DNA from 3 places in the Actinoplanes sp. NBC_00393 genome. Region 2 is predicted to be linked to each of the others. Evidence: riboswitches for the same ligand, from Rfam matches in the RefSeq annotation. Region 2 holds a riboswitch; each other region holds the start of a gene.
What was found. A riboswitch is a leader RNA that binds a small molecule or an ion and turns the genes downstream of it on or off. The one in region 2 is predicted to bind cyclic di-AMP.
Positions count from the first base shown of each region.

Region 1: it holds a riboswitch for cyclic di-AMP, as region 2 does, so the genes downstream of both, OHA21_RS48040 (C40 family peptidase) here and OHA21_RS41690 (transglycosylase family protein) in region 2, are expected to answer to the same signal.
Region 3: it holds a riboswitch for cyclic di-AMP, as region 2 does, so the genes downstream of both, OHA21_RS37935 (C40 family peptidase) here and OHA21_RS41690 (transglycosylase family protein) in region 2, are expected to answer to the same signal.

Region 1 covers NZ_CP107942.1:10,346,520-10,348,834, forward strand. The annotation lists gene OHA21_RS48035 (Mur ligase family protein) at 1-190, opposite strand, end outside; cyclic di-AMP (ydaO/yuaA leader) riboswitch at 633-760, shown strand; gene OHA21_RS48040 (C40 family peptidase) at 863-1,579, shown strand.
Region 2 covers NZ_CP107942.1:8,999,021-9,001,335, forward strand. The annotation lists gene OHA21_RS41685 (saccharopine dehydrogenase family protein) at 1-1,068, opposite strand, end outside; cyclic di-AMP (ydaO/yuaA leader) riboswitch at 1,304-1,447, shown strand; gene OHA21_RS41690 (transglycosylase family protein) at 1,449-2,057, shown strand; gene OHA21_RS41695 (YybH family protein) at 2,114-2,315, opposite strand, start outside.
Region 3 covers NZ_CP107942.1:8,200,655-8,202,969, forward strand. The annotation lists gene OHA21_RS37930 (flagellar M-ring protein FliF C-terminal domain-containing protein) at 1-746, opposite strand, end outside; cyclic di-AMP (ydaO/yuaA leader) riboswitch at 1,191-1,317, shown strand; gene OHA21_RS37935 (C40 family peptidase) at 1,324-1,911, shown strand; gene OHA21_RS37940 (heavy metal translocating P-type ATPase) at 2,007-2,315, opposite strand, start outside.

The DNA.
Region 1 (2,315 bases), 1.3 Mb from region 2:
TGGTGGTCTTGCCGTTCGTGCCGGAAACCAGCGCCACGGCACGGCCGGACGCGAGGTGCGCCAGTAGGTCAGGGTCGATCTTGAGGCCGATCCAGCCGCCGATCACTGAACCGTCGCCGCGTCCCGCGGCCCTCGAGAGCGCCGCCGCGGTCTTCGACGCGGTGGTCGCGACCTTGGCGATGAGAGGCATCTTCCCGTCCGTCACGCCAGCGAGGGTACCGGACGAAATTGTTACGTCGCGTTGCCAGACCGTCAAGATCATCGTTCGCAGGCATTATCCCCGGTCCGGGCGTTTCGGGCGAAGTTCCGGGTCGTCACTCGACTTTTTCTGTGTTCTGGTTCACCCGTAACCTTCTACGCTTCGTATTTGCTTGATCGCGCCGCGTCATGGCATATGTCTCGCGGTGGTAACAAACTGGACAGTAGCTAATGTGCCAATTACTCAGGGTGATGGTGGCCACTCTGACGATCAAGCCGGAATTCAGGTAGCAAGGTTCCGCCGGCAGCAACCGCTCGCCGGTCGCGCCGAGCCGGTTCACGCCGAGCCCTGCCCCGAGCCGGACGACGCGACCACATGCAGCATCGGAACACCAAGAAGGCATCAGGGGGCAGGGACGGGGGACCCATAACCGGTCCGTCCCGCGCCGCAGCAGTCAGGCGGTGCATCCGGGACAACCTCGGGGTGAAGCCGCTTCGGCGGCCGGGCAACCTTCCCGCCCGAACCCGACAGCTAACCTCGCAGGCGTGCCGGAGGGAATTCTCTACCGTGCACGAACACAGTTCGCGCCGGGGCCGTCGCACGTCCGTCGGTACCGGCACTGTCGCACTGTCACTGGGTCTCAGCCTCTGCGCCGGTCAGCTGGTGACCGCCTCGCCCGCCGCGGCGTCGGCCACCACCACCGCCCCGGTCACCGCCGCCTCGGCGGCCGCGAAGGTCACACCCAAGCTGACCATCAAGGCCAGCACCCGGAGCCTGCCGTGGGGCTCCAGACTCAAGGTCACCGCCAAGGTGATCAACCCGAAGACCGGCAAGGTCGCCCGGGGCACCATCCGGCTCCAGGGCTGGACCGGCAAGAAGTGGAAGACCTGGGACATCAAGAAGGTGACGACCGGTTCGGTCACACTTTCCGGAAAGCCCAGCGCCACCGCGTACACCCGGACGATCTTCTCCGGGGCCGGCTACAACACCCGGTCGACCAGCAAGCTCCGGATCACCGTCCGGGCCAGCGGCGCCAAGGTCCTCGCCGAGGCCAAGCGGCACAAGGGCGCGCTGTACCTTTTCGGGGCCAGTGGTCCCAAGCGGTTCGACTGCTCCGGCTTCACCAAGTACGTCTACAAGAAGTCGGCCGGCAAGTCGCTGCCGCACAAGGCGCACTCGCAGCAGAAGTACGGCAAGTCGGTCTCCAAGGGCAGCAAGAAGATCGGTGACCTGATCGTGTTCCGCAAGGGCTCGTACGGTTACCACGCCGGCATCTACGCCGGCAACGGCTACATCTACGACTCGCCGCACAGCGGTGCCCGGGTCGGCAAGCACAAGATCTGGAACAGCAACTACGTCGTGCGGCGCCTGGTCGCCTGACGGCTGCTTCCCTCCGTACGACGGTGTGGTGGCACCGTTGGCGGGCTCGGCCCACAGCGGCCGTAGTAAGTAAGGAATAGAACTACGCCTGTGGGGCGTGACCCGGTTCGGGTCACGCCCCACAGGCGTTCCGATCCTTGTACGGCCCCAAGCGCCCGAATCGATCTGCTGCGCCCTGTCCCGGCGCCCACAATCCCCGCGCCGATCTCGGGCGCCTACGTTCCCGCCCCTCGGCCGGGTGGCCAGGATCCCGCCTTGGTCCCAGGAGCCCACGTTCCGGCGCCGATCTTCGAACCCTCGTCCCGTGCCGGCGCCGATACCTGCCTCCCGTGCCGATCCTCCGCCCGCGCTCCGTGCCGACCTTCGGCCCGCGCTCCGTGCCGACCTTCGGCCCGCGCTCCGTGCCGACCTTCGGCCCGCGCTCCCTGCCGACCTTCGGCCCGCTGTCCTGTGCCGACCTTCGGCCCGCTGTCCTGTGCCGATCTCCGGCTCCCACTCCCGTCTCGACCTTTAGCTTGCACTCCGCATCGACCTTCGGCCCCCACTCCCGCGCCAATCTTGGATTCGAGCTCCGCGGTCCTGTGTGGTCGAGCGCCCCGGACTGGCGCGGCTCCTGCTACCCGTCACGGATCTTGGGCGACGGGTCGCGCGGCGTGTGGCCGAGGAACCAAGATCGGCGCGGGCACTGCTTCCGGTTAGGGATCTTGGGCCATGGACCACATGCGAGTGGGTGAGG
Region 2 (2,315 bases):
GCCGGGGTCGCCCTTGGCGCGGAACCGTGCGGTGTAGCGCGCGCCCTCCGTGGTGGTGGTGAAGATGTCCATGGTGAAGTGCCCGTTGCGCTGGGTGCGCTCGTTCGGGCCGGTGCCCGGCTTCGGCAGGATGCGGTCCAGCACGTAGCGGGTGGGCGGCAACGCCAGCCCGGCGACCAGGCCGCCCAGCGCGAGTTTCGTGCCGAAGGCGAGCACCGGTGACAGCGGGGAGGTGCCGACGCTCATCGTCTCGCGGTAACGGAACCGGCGACCGTACGACCAGCCGCGCAGGGCGTTGCTGCGGCGGACGATCCGGGTGTTGTAGGACGCCATGACGAACGGCGCTAGGTGGCCGCGAAGCGTGGGATCCACTTCGGAGGCGGGCAGCGTGACCATGTCCGGCTGGCGGCCGAGATCTGGTTCCGCGGAACGGTTGGGACTCAACGAGTACGGGCTGGCCCCGATCTTGCGCAGCTTCACGTCCTTCTTCATGACGTCGAGCTGGTTGCGCATCGAGTCGATCGTGCCGCCGCTGACACCCCCGCGCATGCTGGTCACCACCAGCGTGGTGTCGGTCAGCTCGCCGGCACCGTCGGCCTGAACCTGCTCGTACAGCACGTGCACGCCGATGTCGGAAGGAATCGAGTCAAAGCCGCAGGAGTGCACGATTCGGGCCCCGGTTCGCCGGGCGACCTCGTGGTTGTCGTCGATGCTGTCCCGGGCGAAAAGAACCTCACCGGTCAGGTCGACGTAGTCGGTGCCCGCCTCGGCGCAGGCGTGCGCGAGAAGCCGGCCGTACTTCGCATACGGCCCCGCCGTGGTGATGACAACCCGGGTGCGGGCGGCCATCGTGGCCAGCGCGGCAGCGTCGGTGGCGTCCGCGACAACGAGTGGCCAGTCGACGCCCAACTCGGACCGGACGGACTCCAGTTTCGCCGGTGAGCGCCCGGCGAGCGCGATCCGGGTGCCGGTTGGCGCGTGGCCGGCCAGATGCCGCGCCACCAGGACACCGACAAAACCGGTGGCACCGTAGACGATCACGTCGAACTCGCGTGCTCCATCGCTCATGGCTGCCGATTGTGCACCCTCGGTGGACGGTCCGCAGCACTGGTTACCGATCGGTAGTCGAGTCACGGAAATATATGGAGTTACTCGCACGAAGTTGGATCAAAGCCGCTAATTTGGGGGTACAAGGTCACCGACCCCGCTTGCAGGCATGGCCAGCCTCGTCGGGCGGTGACAATTGTCGGCAGTCCGCACATTGCGGACACCGTGGCCGGAACGCCGAGTCCTGCCGCCGACCACGGATCAATAACCCAAACGGCATGGAGCGGGGGACCCAAAGGTTCCTCGGCGCTGATGCGCCTCGGGGTGAAGCCGCCACGTGCGGCCGGGCACCTCTGCCCGAACCCGACAGCTGACCTCGCAGGCGTGGAGGACAACTACTCATGTTTCACATCCACAAACAACTTCACCGTGCCCTCGGCGTGGTTGCCGCCGGCCTTGCCGGAACCGTGGCACTGGTCGGTCCCGCCTCGCCCGCTCAGGCATCCGTCAACTGGGACGCCATCGCCCAATGCGAGTCCGGAGGCAACTGGCGCATCAACACCGGCAACGGCTATTACGGCGGCCTCCAGTTCAGTCGGGGCACATGGCGTGCCTACGGCGGCGGAAGGTACGCGACGACCGCGAATCGGGCGACCAAGTCCGAACAGATCCTGATCGCCGAACGCGTACTCCGCGGTCAAGGAATCGGTGCCTGGCCGCACTGCGGCAGGCGCAACGCCTACAAACCGAGCGCGTCCACGAAGGCCACTGCCCGAAAAGCCGCAGCTCGCAGGGCAGCCGCCAGTAGGGCCGCCGCCCGCAACGCACTGGCGCGCAGGGCCACCAGCGCCGCGACCACCCGCACGTACGTCGTCCGGCCAGGCGACACCCTTGCGGGCATTGCCAACCGTTACGACGTGGCTGGTGGGTGGCGTGCCCTGTACCGGGCCAATGACACGGTCCTGAACAGCCCGCACCTCCTTTACGCAGGCCAGCGGATCACGATCTGAACGTCGGGCTCCGGCCGTCCCGCGACGGGACGGCCGGGCTCAACACACACCGGACCTCAGTGGACGTCCGGCTGGACGAACTCCGGCTGGTCGAGCACGCGTAGCCACGAACCGTCCGGCTGCCGGCGCACCACCTGCGCGCGAGCGCCCGACCCGTCCTTGGGTGGGGTGGACGTCAGCGCCAGGTCGCCGCTCAGCAGGGTGGGCAGTGGCTGCTCGGGCTCGAACTGCGGCATCTTGGGCAGCAGTTGCTCCCAA
Region 3 (2,315 bases), 800 kb from region 2:
GCGACGCTCAGTCTGATGATGTCGCCGGGGGCTTCACGGCGGGTCTCGTGCAGTTCGTCGAGGGCGTTGACGCGCGACGCACTGCTGCTGTCGTGCCGGGTGCCGCCGTTGTCGCCGATGTAGGAGCGCTCGCTGATCCGTTCGGACAGAGCGCCGGCGGACGGATCCTGCTGGTAGGTGGTGCTGGAGGTCGCGACCTGGTCGAGGTCGAGTTCCACGTTGGTGGTGACCGTCGAGCGGCCGGGGCCGAGCACGGTGTCCAGCATGTGCTGCAAAGCGTCGTCCAAGCGGTCCTGGAAGGCCGCGGTGGTGGCATCAGCGGCGAGCACCGCCCGGGTGAAGCCGCCGGTGGCCGGCGAAACGGTGTAGCCACCCGCGATCGCCTGCCGCTGCGCCATGGTGGCCGCGTATGCGGGCGCAGCGCCGAAACTCGCGCCTCCGGCCAGGGTCAGCGCCACGAGCGCGACGATCAGCCTCCCGGCACGCCCGCCGCGGGGCGACGTGCCCGTGCCCGGGGCAGACGGGACGAAGCGATTTCTCACAGCCTGCCTCTCACAGATTTTGAACGCCGATCGGCCGCCATCATGGGTGAGACTTCGTGGTCGGGCGATGCGGTTGATCGGGTCTGCCTCATCGCTCGACGGCACGGCCGGTTGAAAGGTCCGGTGGTTGCAGCTCGGTTGTATCGGCGCACCGACCGCCTTGGGCGAGGTCGTCGCCGCAACGGACACCATCCGGGCACTCACACCTGACCCCTTGCTTCAGGGATGGCCATCGGTTCGGGCGGCGAGCGTCGGACGGTCGGCCACGATCGACCGACCGGCAGTCGCGTCGGACGCGACAAACCGGGGAACACTGCCGGGGCCACCCACAGCTGCCACGTACGAGATGGAGTGTTCCCTTTCACAGATCAAAAACACTCTCGGTTCGCCATGCATGAGCAGCCCGTGTCGACAAACCTCGCACCGGTCTTCCAAATCGGACACGTCCCGACACGCCAGTCACTGAGTGTGATCACCTCCGGGAGCCGGGATCGGCGCCGACTGGGCTATCAAGGAGGGGCGGCGGGCACAGGCTCGCCGGTCGTGCCGACCTGGACCACGCCGAACCCTGCCCCGGTCCGGCGGCACAACCCGCATGACGAGTCATGAGGCAATCGGGGGCAGGGACGGGGGAACCACGAGCGGTCCTCGACCGGCACGCCGCACTGCGGCGGCCGGGACATGAGGACCTTGGGGTGAAGCCGCCAGCGTGCGGCCGGGCAACCTTCGCGCCCGAATCCGACAGCTAACCTCGCAGGCGTGCCGGAGGGATTCCTTCACCGTGCGCGTAAGCACCCTGAGCCGGCCCACCCGCACCCTGGGAGTCGGCACTCTCGCCCTGTCCGTGGGTCTCGGTCTTCTGACCGGCGGGCTCGGCACACCACAGTCCGCCTCCGCCGCGACGGTCGCCACCACACAGGTGTCCTCCCAGACCAGCGTGGCGTTCAGCCAGACCGGCATCACCGCCAAGGCGGCGGCGTCCCAGGCCGCCCAGTCCAAGGCGGCGGCGTCCAAGGCGGCCGCGAACCGGGTCATGAACGAAGCGGCGAAGCACAAGGGCAAGAAGTACAAGTTCGGCGCCGCCGGCCCCAAGCGGTTCGACTGCTCCGGCTACACGATGTACGTCTACAAAAAGGCCGCGGGCAAGAAGCTGCCGCACAAGGCCCACCTGCAGCAGCGGTACGGCAAGGCCGTCGCCAAGTCCAGCGCCCGCCCCGGTGACCTGATCGTCATCCGTAAGGGCACGAAGGGCACGCACGCCGGCATCTACGCCGGTGGCGGCAAGATGTGGGCCGCGCCGCGAACCGGCAAGACGGTCACCAAGCAGAAAATCTGGAGCAAGAACTACGTGGTCCGGCGCCTGGTCTGAGTCGGCTCCCCAACCGACCGCGCACTGTTCCGGGCATCGAACAGCGCCGCCTGCACCCGTCCTTGGCGGAGGTGCAGGCGGCGCTGTCGTACGCCCTACTTCGTGATGCTGGTGAAGCGGCGCAACCTGAGGCTGTTCGCGACGACGAACACCGAGCTGAACGCCATCGCCGCGCCGGCGATCATCGGGTTGAGCAGCCCGGCCGCGGCCAGCGGCAGGGCCGCGACGTTGTAGGCGAACGCCCAGAACAGGTTGCTCTTGATGATGCGCAGGGTGCGCCGCGACAGGCGGATCGCGTCCGCGGCTGCCATCAGGTCACCGCGGACCAGGGTCAGGTCGGACGCCTCGATCGCAGCGTCGGTGCCGGTACCCATGGCCAGCCCGAGGTCGGCCTGGGCCAGGGC